Regions from separate parts of the Sinomonas terricola genome, predicted to be linked through region 1. Evidence: riboswitches for the same ligand, from Rfam matches in the RefSeq annotation. Region 1 holds a riboswitch; the other holds the start of a gene.
The links. A riboswitch is a leader RNA that binds a small molecule or an ion and turns the genes downstream of it on or off. The one in region 1 is predicted to bind cyclic di-AMP.
Positions count from the first base shown of each region.

Region 2: it holds a riboswitch for cyclic di-AMP, as region 1 does, so the genes downstream of both, SPF06_RS16680 (aggregation-promoting factor C-terminal-like domain-containing protein) here and SPF06_RS22090 (M23 family metallopeptidase) in region 1, are expected to answer to the same signal.

Region 1 is NZ_JAYGGQ010000002.1:180,492-188,001, reverse strand. Features, by position in the region: gene serC (phosphoserine transaminase) at 1-945, opposite strand, end outside; gene SPF06_RS05495 (iron-dependent transcriptional repressor DtxR) at 1,190-1,885, shown strand; cyclic di-AMP (ydaO/yuaA leader) riboswitch at 2,081-2,247, shown strand; gene SPF06_RS22090 (M23 family metallopeptidase) at 2,715-3,071, shown strand; cyclic di-AMP (ydaO/yuaA leader) riboswitch at 3,229-3,387, shown strand; gene SPF06_RS05485 (hypothetical protein) at 3,392-3,613, shown strand; gene SPF06_RS05480 (NlpC/P60 family protein) at 3,716-4,438, shown strand; gene SPF06_RS05475 (HNH endonuclease) at 4,669-5,169, shown strand; gene SPF06_RS05470 (NTP transferase domain-containing protein) at 5,133-6,209, shown strand; gene SPF06_RS05465 (molybdopterin molybdotransferase MoeA) at 6,206-7,510, shown strand, end outside.
Region 2 is NZ_JAYGGQ010000014.1:15,321-22,830, forward strand. Features, by position in the region: gene SPF06_RS16655 (DMT family transporter) at 1-16, shown strand, start outside; gene SPF06_RS16660 (hypothetical protein) at 85-315, opposite strand; gene SPF06_RS16665 (sensor histidine kinase) at 335-1,888, opposite strand; gene SPF06_RS16670 (response regulator transcription factor) at 1,885-2,625, opposite strand; gene SPF06_RS16675 (hypothetical protein) at 2,827-3,870, shown strand; gene SPF06_RS16680 (aggregation-promoting factor C-terminal-like domain-containing protein) at 4,091-4,771, opposite strand; cyclic di-AMP (ydaO/yuaA leader) riboswitch at 4,776-4,968, opposite strand; gene SPF06_RS16685 (winged helix-turn-helix domain-containing protein) at 5,552-6,361, shown strand; gene SPF06_RS16690 (SixA phosphatase family protein) at 6,387-6,938, shown strand; gene SPF06_RS16695 (hypothetical protein) at 6,883-7,434, opposite strand.

The DNA of each region.
Region 1 (7,510 bases):
GTCGATCGTCGCGATGACGTTCGAGCGTTCGGCCGGGTCCGCGACGAACGGCGTCGCGTAGGCCGAGGCCTCGGCCCACGAGTAGACGCGGCTCGCGGAATCCGCCGTGCGCTTCGCGGCCCACGCGAGGCCGCCCTGGGCGTTGAGCCATTCGACCTGGGCGTTGAGGCTCACGAGCGTCGTGAGGCTCGGCGTGTTGTACGTCTGGTTGAGCTTCGAGTTGTCGACTGCGGTCTTGAGGTCGAGGAAGTCGGGGATCCAGCGGCCGGACGCCTTGATCTCTTCGACGCGCTCGAGCGCAGCGGGGGAGAACAGCGCAAGCCACAGGCCGCCGTCGGACGCAAAGTTCTTCTGCGGCGCGAAGTAGTAGACGTCGCTCTGGGAGACATCGACGTCGAGGCCGCCCGCGGCGCTCGTCGCGTCGATGACCACGAGTGAACCCTCGTCGGCGCCGTCAACTCGGCGGACGGGAGCCGCGACGCCCGTCGACGTCTCGTTCTGGGGCCAGGCGTAGACGTCCACGCCGGCCTCCGCGACCGGCTCCGGCCGGGTGCCGGGCTCGGACGTGCGGATGCTCGACGCCTCGAGGAACGGCGCCTTGTCCGTGGCCTTGGCGAACTTCGAGCCGAACTCGCCGAAGGAGAGGTGCTGGGCCTTCGAGCGCACGAGACCGAAGGCGGCGGCGTCCCAGAACGCGGTGGATCCGCCGACGCCGAGGATCACCTCGTAGCCCTCAGGTGCCGCGAAGAACGACGTGAGGCCCTCGCGCACCGAGCCCACGAGGTTCTTGACCGGCGCCTGGCGATGCGAGGTGCCGAGGAGCGACGACCCGGCGGCCGCGATCGCGTCCACCTGCTCTTGGCGGACCTTCGACGGGCCCGCGCCGAAGCGGCCGTCGGCTGGGCGAAGGTCGGCGGGAATGACAAGCTGGTTCGTTTCGCTCACTCAAGGCTCCTTGCGACGTCGAAGGCGGTGCGATCCGCCCCAAAACAGTCTGCCGCAACCGCTCGGCGCCGTGCGAATCGGCCTGCATGCGACGACGGAACGCTACGGCTGGGCGATGGAGCGGAACCCCGCCACGACCCTAATCTGAGCTGTTCAAAATAAGCTAGACTGGCTGTGCGCACCGTGTCCCACGATCTTCTGGCCGCGGAGCCCGCCGAATCGCGTCCGAGGAGCCGTTGACCGCATGACTGATCTCATCGACACCACCGAGATGTACCTCCGCACGATCCTCGAGCTCGAGGAGGAGGGCATCGTGCCCCTGCGCGCGCGCATCGCCGAACGGCTCCGCCACTCAGGCCCGACCGTGTCCCAGACCGTGGCGCGCATGGAGCGCGACGGCCTCGTCGTCGTCACGGGGGACCGCCACCTCGAGCTCACGGACTCGGGCCGCAAGCGCGCGACGGAGGTCATGCGCAAGCACCGTCTCGCGGAGCGCCTGCTCGCGGACGTCATCGGCCTCGACTGGGCATACGTCCACGACGAGGCCTGCCGTTGGGAGCATGTCATGAGCGAGCGCGTCGAGCGACGCCTCTACGAACTGCTCGGCAAGCCGAGCGAATCGCCCTACGGCAACCCGATCCCCGGACTCGAGGCGCTCGGCGGCGTGCCCTCTGAAGGATTCGCCGAGGGCGTCGTGACGCTCGTCGATGCGATGCGTGAGTATGCGCCGGGTTCGCGTGTCGTCGTATGCCGCCTCGCCGAGCCCATCCAGGTCGATCCCGAGCTCCTCGCGCAGCTCGACGAAGGCGGGATCCGGCCTGGGGCGAAGATCGCCCTCGAGCGGGTCGGCGACTACATTTCCGTGCGGACGCCCAAGGTCGACGGCGCGCTCGAACTTCCCGTCGAGGTCGCAGCCCACGTGTTCGTCTCGATCGGCTGACGGCACATTCCTGAACTTCTCACAGGATCGAACATCGGCTTCTCACATTAATTCCGTTCTTTGGATGAATGCGTGATCGGCAAGCTGCGAGACCTGTCTCACTAAAGGTAACGGGAAGATTACGAAACGGCCCCGCCCGACGTATCATGGGGGTGGCGCCCACTGGCGCCGCCGTCTCCGTGCGCCGAGCTCTGCCAGCGGAGCTGGCCGCACCCACCCATGGCAGAGGCGGGGGACCCACCACTCGACCGCGGAAGCGGTCTCGGGGTGAAGCCCCCATGCGTTCGCGCGCGTGCGGGCCGAGTCATTGCTCTCCGACTCGAATCCGACAGCTAACTCCGCAGGCGGAAGAGAGAGGCTACGAGTTTGACTTCACCCGTCCATGGGCGACGGCGCGCGCATGCGCCGTCGTCGGCGCGCCCCGATTCCTCCACCGGCCTGCGACCCCGCGACGCCGCGCGAGCCCAGCGGCGCTCGCTCCGCCAGGCCCCTGCCCGCGACCTCATGCGCGCGGCGACCGCGAGCACCGGCCACAAGCTGGGCGTTGCCCTCGCCGCGACCGGCGTCGTGCTCGCCGTAGGCGTTCAGACGGCGGCGATCGGCACGGCGGTCGCTCCAGTGCCTGAGCCTGCTGCCGCGGCCGAAGCGCTCGTCTCAGCGCCCGCGGACGGCCCCCGTCACGTTCGCCCGGTCCGGCATCGGAATCGCCCAAGACCCCGTTGCCCAAGACCCCGATGGGAAGCTCCAAGGTCTGCTCCGCTCCCAGTCCGCAGGAAGCATTGCGCCCGCCCAGGCCAAGGGCTCGCTCGGTGCGCCGCTCGATACGCTCGTGCAGTCCTCGCCGTTCGGGTACAGAGTGAGCCCGATCGGGGGAGCGCGCGAATTCCACCGGGGCCAGGACTTCGTCGCGCAATGCGGTTCTACAGTGCGGGCTTCCTCGGCCGGCACGGTGACCTTCGCGGGCTGGCACCCCTTCGGCGGAGGCACCCGCGTCGTCATCGATCACGGCAACGGGCTCGAGACCACGTATAACCACCTCTCCTCGTTCAGCGTCTCGGTGGGCCAGAAGGTGGGCCGTGGGGACGCGGTCGCGCTGAGCGGAACCACGGGCGCCTCGACGGGCTGCCACCTCCATTTCGAGGTCATGGTCAACGGCGAGGTCGTCGATCCGGTCGGGTGGCTCTGATCGGAGTCCTCGGATCCGCTGTTTCCGGTTCGTGATGATCTTGGTTTTGGCTGTGATCCGAATGTGACTTTTCGTTCTGCGTCCGCTACGCTCGTTCTTGTTCCAACTCCAACCAAGTTGGAACATCCGGTCGGATTGCCTAGCTCTGCCGCCGACCGGAATCCGTTCGCACAACCGTCTGGCAGGGGCGGGGGAACCAATTCTGGTCCTCCTCACGGAGGGCCTTGGGGTAAAGCAGCCCGGTGTTCGCACCGGGAGGCCGGATACTTCCAGTCCGAACCCGACAGCTCACCTCGCAGGCATTGGGAGAGGCTACCTCTGTGTCGTCACGCAACGTCATTGCGCGTCACCGGGCCGCGCTGGTCCGCAGCAGCTTGATCGCTGCTGTGCAGGCTGCGTCGGGTAACGCAGGCATCGTCAGCCGTCAGGCTGGCGGCCATGCCTCGGTCCTCTCCGACGCCGTCCGCGCCCACCGCATGGACACGTCACAGAAGGCGAAGTCGACCCACACCGAAAGCTCCGCCTTCTACACGCTCCGCTGACCCCTGACCGTGAGGCTCGTGCGGCTTTCCCCCAGTGGCCGCTCCCTCAACCGCGTACCGATACCCCGTGGTGCGCGGCGACGAAAGAGAGAAACACCCGAGATGTCCACTCGCGCTGGAATCGCTCGGCACCGCGCCGAGAACACCTCCTCCATCGCCGTCATTGCCAAGGCTGTGACCGAGAACGCCAGTGGCGTGGGCCGTCAGGCTGCGGTCCTTGCTGCCGCGTCCGGCCTTGTGCTCACGAGCGGCGTTGCCGCGAACGCTGCGGAAATCCCCACGCAGCGTGACGCTTCCGCCCCCACCGCCCTCGAGGTCCAGACGGCCGTCGAGTCCAACGTTGCCGCTGACGCCGGCGCTCAGGTCAGCTTCGAGCGCCCCGCCGTCGAGTCGCAGGCCGCCCCGGCCCCGGTGCAGACCGTCAGCAACACGGTCCGCACGGCATCCACCAACACTGCTGCCGCCCCGGCTGCCGCGAAGCCGGTGGCTTCGAGCGGCATGGGCGCCGCGATCGCCGCTGCCGCGTACGCGCAGCTCGGCGTGCACCAGGACTGCACCGCCCTCGTGACGAACGCGCTCGCCGCGGTCGGCATCTACTACCACGGCTGGCCGGCGGGCTACCTCTCGCTCGGCCGTCAGGTGAGCGCCGCTGAGGCTCAGCCGGGCGACCTCGCCTACTACCAGAACGGCGGCATGGGCATGGCCCACATCGCCGTGTACGTCGGCAACGGCATGGCCGTCCACGGTGGTTGGAACGGCAGCAACACTGTTCTCTACAGCGTGAACGTCGGCTCCGGCCCGGTCTTCATCCGCGTCGGCGGCTGATCAGCCCGCACCAACGCTCAGCGCAGCGCCTCTCCCCTCCGGGAGGGGCGCTGCGTTGTTTCGCGAGGTGTCCGGCGGGTGAATAATCGCGTACACGTTGCGCCGGAGAGACCCTCCGTTCGTGGAACTGCGAAGACGTTCAGTACTCTAAGAGTGTCGATCAGCCCGGCCACGCACAGGGCAGCCGGCCCTGTGCCCCTGACCGGGTGCGGCCGTGAAGAGGAACGCGCATGCGCACACTCGTCTTGAATGCCGGATACGAACCACTGGCGGTTGTCAGCTTCCGCCGGGCGCTCGTGCTTGTCCTCGCCGGGAAGGCGAGCATCGTGGTGGAAGACGACGATCCGGTCGTCGGTCCTCGTGATGTGCTCGGACGCCCGTCCGTCATCCTGCTCAACAGATACATCAGACCCCGCCGCACCCACACTGCGAGCGTCAGCCGACGCGGCGTGCTGCGACGGGACGGGCATCAGTGCGCGTACTGCAGCAAGACAGCCCACACGATCGACCACGTGCTCCCGAAGTCCCGCGGCGGTGCGGACAGCTGGGAGAACCTCGTGGCGTGCTGCCTCCGCTGCAACAACGTCAAGGGCGATCACACGCCGGCCGAGATGGGCTGGAAGCTCCGTTTCACACCTCAGCCGCCCATCGGGACGGTGTGGCAGATCAAGGAACTCGAGAAGCCCGTGGCCCAGTGGAGTCCGTTCCTCGCCCCGGAGTCGGCGGCCTGAACGGAGACACGCCCGGGCGCGGGGCGGCCAGCCTGGCGTTCGATGCCGTCATCCTCGCGGGCGGCCGCTCGAGCCGGCTCGGCGGCTTCCCGAAGCCGCTGCTCGTGTTCGACGGATCGACGCTCCTCGAGCGCGCCCTCGCGGCCGTCGCCGGGGCGGGGCGCGCCGTCGTCGTCGGCCCTCGGGGCGTGGGTACGGGCGGCGGCGTACGCGAGAGCGCGCGGAGCGACGTTCTCTTTGTGCTCGAGGAACCGCGGTTCGGGGGGCCCGTCGCGGCCCTCGGCGCCGGGGTCGCGGCGCTCGGGGCGGGGCGGCCGGCCGCGGGGGCGCCTCCGTGGGTCGCGGTGCTCGCGGTCGACGTGCCGCGCGCCGCGGAAGCTCTCACGCGGCTCACGGCGGAAGCGGCAGAGCATGACGTCGACGCGTTCCTGGCCGAGGACGACGACGGGCGGCTCCAGCCGCTGCTCGGCCTGTATCGCCGTGCTCCCCTCGAGCGGGCCCTCGGGGAACTCGCGTCACATGGGGGTCTCGCGGACCGCCCTGTGAAGCACCTCATTGCTAGGCTGGCTGTGCAGCCCCTGCGGCTTCCCTCGGGTCTCGTGGACGATGTCGACACGTGGCCTGCTGCGGAGCGCTGGGGCATTCGACGCCCGGAGGGTCCGGGCACGCCGAGCACAGCCGAGGAGCCCGAGATGTCCGAGCCAGCCCCCGATTCGGGGAACGCCGCCCAGCCGGCCAGCGCGGAGGGCGGGAAGTCCGACGTCGACGCGGTCCTGCGCGCGTGGAACGACGAGCTCGGCGCGGCGCTCGAACTCGAGGGCCTCGAGGTGGACATCGACGCCGTCCTCGGCCTTGCGGGGGTGGCCGCGCACGCGATCGTCCGCCCGGCCGCACCGCTCACGACCTTCCTCGCCGCCTACGCCGCGGGCTACGCCGCCGGAAGCGGGCAGACCACCGCTAAGGCCGCGATGGAGTCGGCGATCGACGTCGCCCGCCGCCTCGCGAAGTCCCGGGCCGAGCAGGCTGGGACGGGGGAATGACGGGCGGCGCCCCGAGCGCGCCGCACTCCCTGCACCACTCGTGGTCGGAGGCCCGCGCGGCTGCAGCGGCGGCCGGCTCGCGGATCCCGGCGGCCCGCGTTCCGCTCGCGCGGTGCGCCGGGCGCGTCCTCGCCGAGGACCTCCTCGCGTCCTCGCCCATGCCGCATTACTCCTCGTCTGCGATGGACGGCTGGGCCGTGAGCGGGACAGGGCCCTGGATCCTTGTCGAGGCGGGCGAATCGCTCTCGGCCCACCAGGCGAGCCCCATCGTGACCGGCGGCGCGCTGCCTCCGGGGACCCGGGCCGTCCTCCGCCGCGAGCACGGCGAGATCGCGCCGGACGACGACGGCCTTCCTCACCTCCGCCTGAGCCCCGCGGCGCCGCCCGGTGCGCCCTCGGGCGGCGCGGATATCCGGCCCGGCGGCGAGGAGGCCCAGCCCGGAGACCTCCTCCTGCCCGCGGGCACGTTGCTCGGCCCGGCGCAGCTCGCGCTCGCCGCGATCGCAGGCTTCGACGCCCTCCCCGTCGAGGGGCGGCCGCTCGTGCGGCTCGTCCGAACGGGCTCTGAAGTGGTGGAATCGGGGCTGCCCGAGCCGGGCCGCGTGCGTGACGTATTCAGCTTCCTCATCCCGCCGCTCGTTGACGGGTTCGGCGGAGTCCTCGTGGAGGAGCGCAAGATCGGCGACGACCTTGCGGAGTGGCGCGCCGCCCTAGCGGACGACGGCGGCGCCTCGGCAGCGGTGGACACCGCGCCTCGCGCGGCGCTCGCCGAGGGTCCGGCCGACGTCGTCATCACGACGGGCGGAACGGGCAAGGGTGAGTCGGACCATCTGCGCGAGATCGTTGCCGAGCTCGGGGGGCGGCTCGTCGTCGACGGCGTCTCGATGCGGCCGGGCCATCCGACGGTCCTCGCGGAACTCCCGGACGGGCGCTTCTTCGTCGGCCTCCCCGGGAACCCCCTCGCGGCCGTCATGGGCTTCCTCGCCGTCGCGGAGCCGCTGCTCGCGGCGATGTCCGGACGCGCGCCGCTCGCCGCCGTCGAACTTCCCTCCGGCGCCGTCTTCGAACCCGAGCTCAAGCGAACCCGCCTCGTTCCGTTCCGACGTATGTACGGCATGGCGTCGCCGGCTGGCGCGAGCGGCTCCGGCATGCTGCGCGGGCTCGCGCGGGCGGACGGCGTCATGGTGATCCCGCCGCACGGCGTCGAACTCGGCGAGCCCGTCGAGGCGTTCCCGCTGCCGTGGGGCCGGCCGCTCGCCGAGCCTGCCGCCGCGAAGACCCCGGGCAAGCCGAAGCGCCGC
Region 2 (7,510 bases), on a different contig from region 1:
CGCCCCAACTCCATGACCGTCCCTGAGCAGCATGACCGTCCCTTATCTCGCGCTCTAGGGGACGGTTATGCAGCGAGGGGACGGTTATGTTGACTCCCCACGCGGCGACACCGACGTGCGGAGTTCGAGAACGGCGCGCCGCGTCGACTCCCCGCAGGCGGCCGGCGCAAGGGGCCTGGGGAGGGAGAGCCCCGCGTCGAACGGGAGCGCGATGACCGTCGCGTTGGGCACGCGCCCAAGGACGACGGCGGCGCACGCCTCACCGCGTTTCCGCGCGAGCGAGCCTCCGCCGTCGTCCGTCCCAAGGTTCCCCACCAGCGCGGCGAGCTTGTCATCACGCCGGGAGGTACACCGCGAACTCGGTCCGGCCGGGCTTGGAGTGAAGCTCGACCGAGCCACCGTGTGCCTCGACGATCGCCTGCACGATCGAGAGGCCGAGGCCAGTCGACCCCTCGGTACCTGTGCGCGCCTTGTCCGCACGGGTGAAGCGCGAGAAGACCTTCTTCTGCAGCTCGGCGGGCACGCCGGGGCCGTTGTCGGTCACGGTGATGACGGCGTCGCCCGTCGCGGAGCGCGCCACTCCCGCCGTGACGACAGTTCCGGCCTCCGTGTGCTTGCGGGCGTTCGAGAGCAGGTTGACCATGACCTGGTGCAGGCGAGCGCCGTCGGCCTTGACCTCGACAGGCTCATCGGGCAGGGCGAGGCGCCACTGGTGGTCCGGCGCGATGACCTTCTGGTCGGTTACGGTCTCGACGACGAGCTGGGTGAGGTCCACGGGGCCGAGCTTGAGCGGCTGGCCCTCGTCGAGCCGCGCGAGCGTGAGGAGGTCCTCGACGAGGCGGCTCATGCGCAGCGACTGCGTCTCGACGCGCCCGAGCGACTCAGTGCCCTGCGGTGAGAGCGACTCGGTCATCTTGAGCATGTCCGTATAGCCCCGGATGGCGGTGAGCGGAGTGCGCAGCTCATGCGACGCGTCCGCGACGAACTGCCGCACCTTCATCTCCGACTCCTGCCGGGCCTGGAGCGCTCCGGCAACGTTGTCGAGCATGCGGTTGAGCGCGTGCCCCACGTTGCCCACCTCAGTCCCGGCGTGAGCGGCCGACGGCGGAACCCGCATCGCGAGCGCGACCTCGCCTGCGTCGAGCGGAAGCTGGGCGACGTTCGCCGCGACGGCGGAGACCTGGTCGAGTGGCTTGAGGGTCCGGCGGATCACATAAGTGCCAATGAGGCCGATGAGCACGAGGCCGCCGAGCGAGACGATAACGGTCGTGAGGATGAGCTGCTCGAGCGCACTGTCCTTCGCTGCGAGCGGGAGGCCCGTGACGACGATGTCGCCCGACGAGGTCCTGGCTGCCATGAGGCGGTAATGGCCCACGCTGAGCTGGCGGTCCACGGGAACGGATTGGGGCTGCCCGGACTGGATGGCGGAAGAGAGCGCGATGGAGATGAGCGCGGCCTGGTCAGACTGGCGCAGCGTCACCCGCTGGCCGTCGGGGCTCCTCATGGCGGGGGGCAGCACGAGCGCGTTGCCCTGCAGGCGGGCGCTGATCGTCCCGGCTCCTTGGCCGGGGGCATCGAGCGGGTCTTGGCTCGAGGGGGAGGCCCCGGAGTTCTGGCCCGTCCCCGCGCTGGGATTCTGGATGAGGTTCCTGAACTCGGCAGCGCGGTGGCTAGCCTGGAAGAGCTGGGTGTCGAGCTGCTGCGTGAGGAAGTTGTCCATCGACGCGTAGAGGAGCGATCCGACCACGGAGCAGATCGCGACGAGGAGCAGCATCGTCGCGAGGACGAGTTTCGTGCGGAGGTGCCACGAGTTGGGGTCGCGCCAACGGCGGCGCTGCTCGTCGCCGTCGGCCGTCGAACGCGGCACGGCCCCTGAGAGCTGGTTCATCCGTCAGCGGGCTTGATGACGTAGCCCGCGCCGCGGACGGTGTGGATCATGGGCGCCCTGTTCGCATCGATCTTCTTGCGCAGGTAGGAAATGTAGAGCTCGACGATGTTCGCCTGCCCGCCGAAGTCGTACTGCCACACGCGATCGAGGATCTGCGCCTTGCTGATGACGCGCTTCGGGTTCTCCATGAGGTAGCGGAGCAGCTCGAACTGCGTCGCCGTGAGCTGGATGTCCTCGCCGCTGCGGGTCACTTCGCGCGTGTCGGTGTTGAGCACGAGGTCTCCGACGACGAGCTCGGCGTCGTCCTGCGCCGCGACCCCCGAGCGCTGCACGAGGCGGTGGAGGCGAAGCATGACCTCCTCCATACTGAACGGCTTCGTCACGTAGTCGTCGCCGCCCGCGGCGAGGCCCGAGATGCGATCCTCGACGGCGTCCTTCGCCGTGAGGAACAGGGCGGGCACCTCGGGGAGGAACTGGCGCACGCGCTTGAGGACTTCGACGCCGTCGAAGCCGGGGATCATGACGTCGAGCACGAGGACATCGGGGCGGAAGTCGCGCGCGGCCTTGACCGCGGCAGGCCCGTCAGCGGCAACTTGCACGCTCCACCCCGTCATCCGCAGGCCCATGCTCATGAGCTCGGAGAGGCTCGGTTCGTCGTCGACCACGAGAGCACGGATGGGCGAGCCGTCTGGGTGGGTCAGGGACGGCAGGTTGTTGGTCGTGTAGGGGCTTGCCATGGTTCCAGCCTCCTGTGGATGGGTAGTCCAAGCCTGAGTTCTTCCTGTGTGCACCCTGTGGAGCCAAGCGTAGACCTCGGCCCGAATATCGGTGCCCTTGCGCGGGGCGAAGCACAGCCAGTCCAGCCGAACGGCACAGCGGCGGCACAGGATTCGCGGCGACTCTGGTTGCAGCTGACAGACGACCCACGGAGGAACAGCATGTCACTCGGACAGAACCCCGCGCCGCAGGACCCCCAGCCGGGCCGCGCGCCACAGCAGCCCACCCCGGAGCAGCCCGCCCGGCCGGTCGACCCGGCCGCGCAGCCGACCGAGACGCTCTACCCCAGCCAGGCCCCCACCGCCGTGCAGCCCGGCGTCCCGCCCGCGCAGGGCCAGGGCTGGGGCGGGCCGGGGCAGCATCCCGCGCCCGGTGCGCAGCCTGCCCAGGGTTGGGCTGCGCCCGGCTCCAACGCGGCACCCGGGTGGGGCGCGCCGTCGTCCGCCCGTCCCCAGGGCCAGGGCTATGGCCCGGGCTATGGCGCGCCGGGCCAGGGCTGGGGTGCCCCGGGCTCACCCGCATCCGGCCAAGGATGGGGGCAGCAGCCGCCCGCGGCCCCCAAGAAGGGGCGGCTCGCCCGCCTCACGCCCGTCCAGAAGGGACTCGCCGCGGCGGGGGTCGCCGTCGTCGTCGTGGGCGGTGCAGGCGCCGCGGTGTACGCGGCAACGACCGCGGTCAACAACGCGGCGAATGACAACGCCGGCGGCCAGGGCCTCGGCGGCCCGGGCGCTGGCCAGAACGCTCCGGGCCAGAACGGACCCGGCCAGAACGGCCTGCGCCAGGGCGGCGGGTTCGGCCCCGGCAACCTTGGCCTCGGCGCGGCGGGGCAGGCGGTTCATGGCGAGTACGTCGTGCAGCGCAACGGACAGTACGTGACTGAGCTCGAGCAGACCGGCACGATCACGGCCGTCTCGGCCAGCCAGATGACCGTCAAGAGCCCCGACGGCTACGTGCAGACGTACGCGATCTCGTCGCAGACCACGATCGCGAGCTTCGGCGCCCGGGGCACACGCCAGCAGGGCCAGTCACAGGGGCAGTCGCAGTCCCAGGGCCAGGGCTCTCTCACGGCCTCGAGCCTCGCAACGGGCCAGAGCGTTCGCGTCACCGCCCTCAAGGACGGCAACGCCGCGCTCACCATCCTCGTTGAATCCGCGGCGAGCTCGTCCGGGTCCAGCACGCCGGGTGCGACGGGCCAGAGCAACTAGGCCGGGTTCCTTCGGTGGTGGCCACTCGTTGGTTGAAAGGTGGCCACTCGTTGGTTGAAAGGTGGCCACTCGTCATGCCCCCGACGAGTGGCCACCTTTCGCAAGTCGAGTGGCCAGATCTCGCCCGGGCTTCAACGAACGACGGCGCCGCTTCCCTCGGTGGGAAGCGGCGCCGTCGTCTGTGGTCGCCTCGGCTTGCCGCCGTGTGGACGGCAACCGATCAGTACCAGTTGTGCGTGTAATGAAACGCGAGGGCGTTCGCGGGGGAACCGTAGCGGCTCTTGATGTAGCCGAGGCCCCAGTCGATCTGGGTGCGGTAGTTCGTCTGCCAGTCGTCTCCGGCGGAGGACATCTTGCCGCCCGGGAGCGCCTGGGCGATGCCGTACGCGCCGCTGCTCGAGTTCGTGGCGGTCGTGGTCCAGTTGGACTCGCGGTTCCACAGCGTAATGAGGGCCTGCATCTGGTCCTGGCCCCAGCCGAACTTGGCGAGCTGGGTCGAGGCGTAGGCCTGGGCGCCGGCGGGGTCATTGACCGGCTGGGTCTTGAGGAGTTCGGCCTTGGCGGCGGCCGCGGCGGCCTGGGCCTGCTGGTCGGCGTCGGCCTTCGAGATCGAGCCGACGCTCGGACGGATGAAGTCGAGCTTCGCGTCGGCCGCGGCGTTGATCTGGGGCGAGGCAACGGGGGAGATCGAGCCCGCGGCCGCGACGTCGCCGCCGGCGGCGGCCCCGCCGCTCACGGCCGCGGCAAGGCCGACGGATGCGGCGACGACGGCGTTCCGGTAGCGGCCGCCGGTGGCGGTGCCCAGTCCGGCGGTGATGCGGGTGAGGCGGCTCGGCGGGGTCTCCGCGCGATGGCGGCCCCGACGGCGCACAGGCGTACCCAGGGTCATGGTGTTGCTCACGCAAGGAACCTCTCGTTAGCGCCTGCGAAGTTAGCTGCCGGGTTCGGATGCGAGCCATCCGGCCCTCGCCATGTGGCGTGGGCTTCACCCCTGGCCGCGGTCCCGCGCTGGGCGGAACCTGAGGCGACCGATTGGGTCCTCCGTCTCTGCCTTAGATGTCACGCTGAGCTGTCGGCAGAGTTCGGCGAACAGGGGCTCAGCGTTGCGCGGGGTTTCCCGTGCACTTGTTCCACCGTACGGTATGACGTGAACCTTTGTCACATTTGGGTAACAGCGGATGGGCAGGGCCCGGATAGGGGCCGGATATTCTGCAGAAGGGAGCGCGGACGAGTCCAGTTCGCATGCACACTCGCGGGCGTGATTTCTACAACTGTCCGAATAATGAGACAGTTGCGCGGTCACCGGACAGCTCTGCGAAGCCCCGATGCCGTCGAACAATATTCGACGGAGCCCGATTTTCGGGCCCTAGATGTGAAAAAACAGGTTCACATGTGCCACTTGCCGAATTGTGAGATATGTCACAATCTCGCGATTCGTCTCATTATGTGAGACGGGACCCCCATTGTTACTTGCCTGTAGCCATTGTTACGGGGACACTCGAAGTGTGAACAAGAACTCAACGGCTCCTGCACTGGACATCCGCACCGGCCCATCGGCCGCTCGGACGATGTGCCGTTGTCGAATGCATAGCTGACTGCGCCACCCCAGCACTTGGCTTTTCGCTCCCCCTGTTCAGCATTCGAAGCCGTACGCGGCTAGTCACATAGAGGTCAGCACTTCATGTCAGTTGCATCCGGATACGTCCACATCTCTGTCCGCAACGCGCAGCGCGCCCAGGCCGCTGCCGCCCGTCAGCCGTTCGGCGGCCGCACCACGGGCCAGCCTGAGCCCTACGGCGCGTCCCGCCCCCTCCGCCCCGTCGAGGACTACTCTCCCATGACCGCGCCGACCCCCGTGATCGCTCCGGGCGTCGAGCCGGTCCGCGCGGTCGCCGCGGACACCGTGGCCCACGGCTTCGTCCTCTACGTCGGCATCTCCGAGGAGCAGGCCGCGGCCGCGGGCTCCTCGATCGCCCGGATCGCGCAGGAGATCCGCGCCTACGCCCAGAACCTCGTTCCGGGCGTCGAAAGCTACGCGGCCGTCGCCGTCGCCCCGGCCGCCGCTCAGGGGAGCCCGCTCGACGTCGTCCGTTCCACGTTCGGCGATCCGACCATCGGCAACCGCCCGCGCCCCGAGCCGCGCTCCGCCCAGCCGAACGAGAGCCGCCCGAGCGGCGTGCTCATCGACCTCGCCCGCCGCGAGGTCCACCTCGACGGGCTCACGCTCAACCTCACGTTCAAGGAGTTCGAGCTCCTCAACTACCTCGTCGAGAACGGGACGCGCACGGTGAGCCGCGACGAGCTCCTCGAGAACCTGTGGAAGAACGCCGAAGAGGTTCCGAACGAGCGCACGATCGACGTCCACATCCGCCGCCTCCGCTCGAAGCTCGGCCGCCTCGCGAACACCGTCCGGACGGTGCGCGGGCAGGGCTACCGCTTCTACGAGCACCCCGAGGTGGTCGTGTGGGCGGCGCCGGAGTACTCCATCTGACGGACCCGGCCCCTAGGCTTGCTCCATGAGCAAGCACCACGTCAAGAGGCTCGTCGTCCTGCGCCATGCGAAGGCGGCGTGGCCGGAGGGCGTGCCGGACATCGAGCGCCCGCTCGCGGAGCGCGGCCACGCCGACGCCCCCGAGGCGGGGAAGTGGCTCCTGCACCACGAGGTCGTGCCCGACTTCATCCTCTGCTCGGTCGCGCTGCGCACGCGCCAGACGTGCACGTGGGTGTGCGACGAGCTCGGCGACCTCGCTCCCACGCCCAAGCTCGAGACAGGCCTGTACGCGGCCGGCGCGGGGCGCATGCTCGCCGTCGTCAATCACGTGCCTGAAACGGTGCGCACGCTCCTGCTCATCGCGCACATGCCCGGCGTCCAGGACCTCGTGCTGCGCCTCGCCTCGCGCGACTCGGATCAGGACGCCTATCTCGACGCCGCGAACCACTTCCCGACGACTGGCCTCGCCGTGCTCGAGGTCGACAAGCCGTGGGGCGAGCTCGACGGCCAGGACGCCCGCCTCACCGATTTCGCGGTGCCGCGGGCCGGGGAGCGGAAGCACGGGCACCGGCACTAGACCTCGTGGCCGTGGCCGTGGGCCGTGGCGGGCGGCGAGTTCCTGACGGCGCCGGGCGCGAGGGCTTGGCGGGGCCCGGACGGCGTGCGGCCTGCCGCCGACGCGGCCACACGGCGCCCGCGAACAGGATTCCGAGCGTCGCGACGAGCGCCACGACAGCCCCCGCGAAATAGGGGTCCGCATCTCGGCTCGAGACGCTCGTGACCGTGTTCGGGGCGTCGTCCCACGCGACGCCGAGCACCCGGAGGAACGCGAGCGAGCACCCGATCGTGAGCGCCGTACCGAGGGCGGCCGCCGCCGCGAACCAGTAGCGGCCCATGCCGAGGATCGCGTAGAGCGCGCTCAGCACGAACGCCGCGAGGGCGGCGAGGGCGAGGGCTCCAAGCCACTCCTCGAGGGTCCACGCCGTGAGGGCGAGAAGGATCGCGGCCGCGAGCGTGCACCACAGCGTTGCGCGGGCGCTGCGGCGCAACGGAAGGAATCGCGAGGGTGCCACGGGGCTAGTCTGTCACCCGCGGGCCCTGACCGGCCCGGTAGGCTCGACGGGTCCACCGCTCGCTACCCCGAGATCC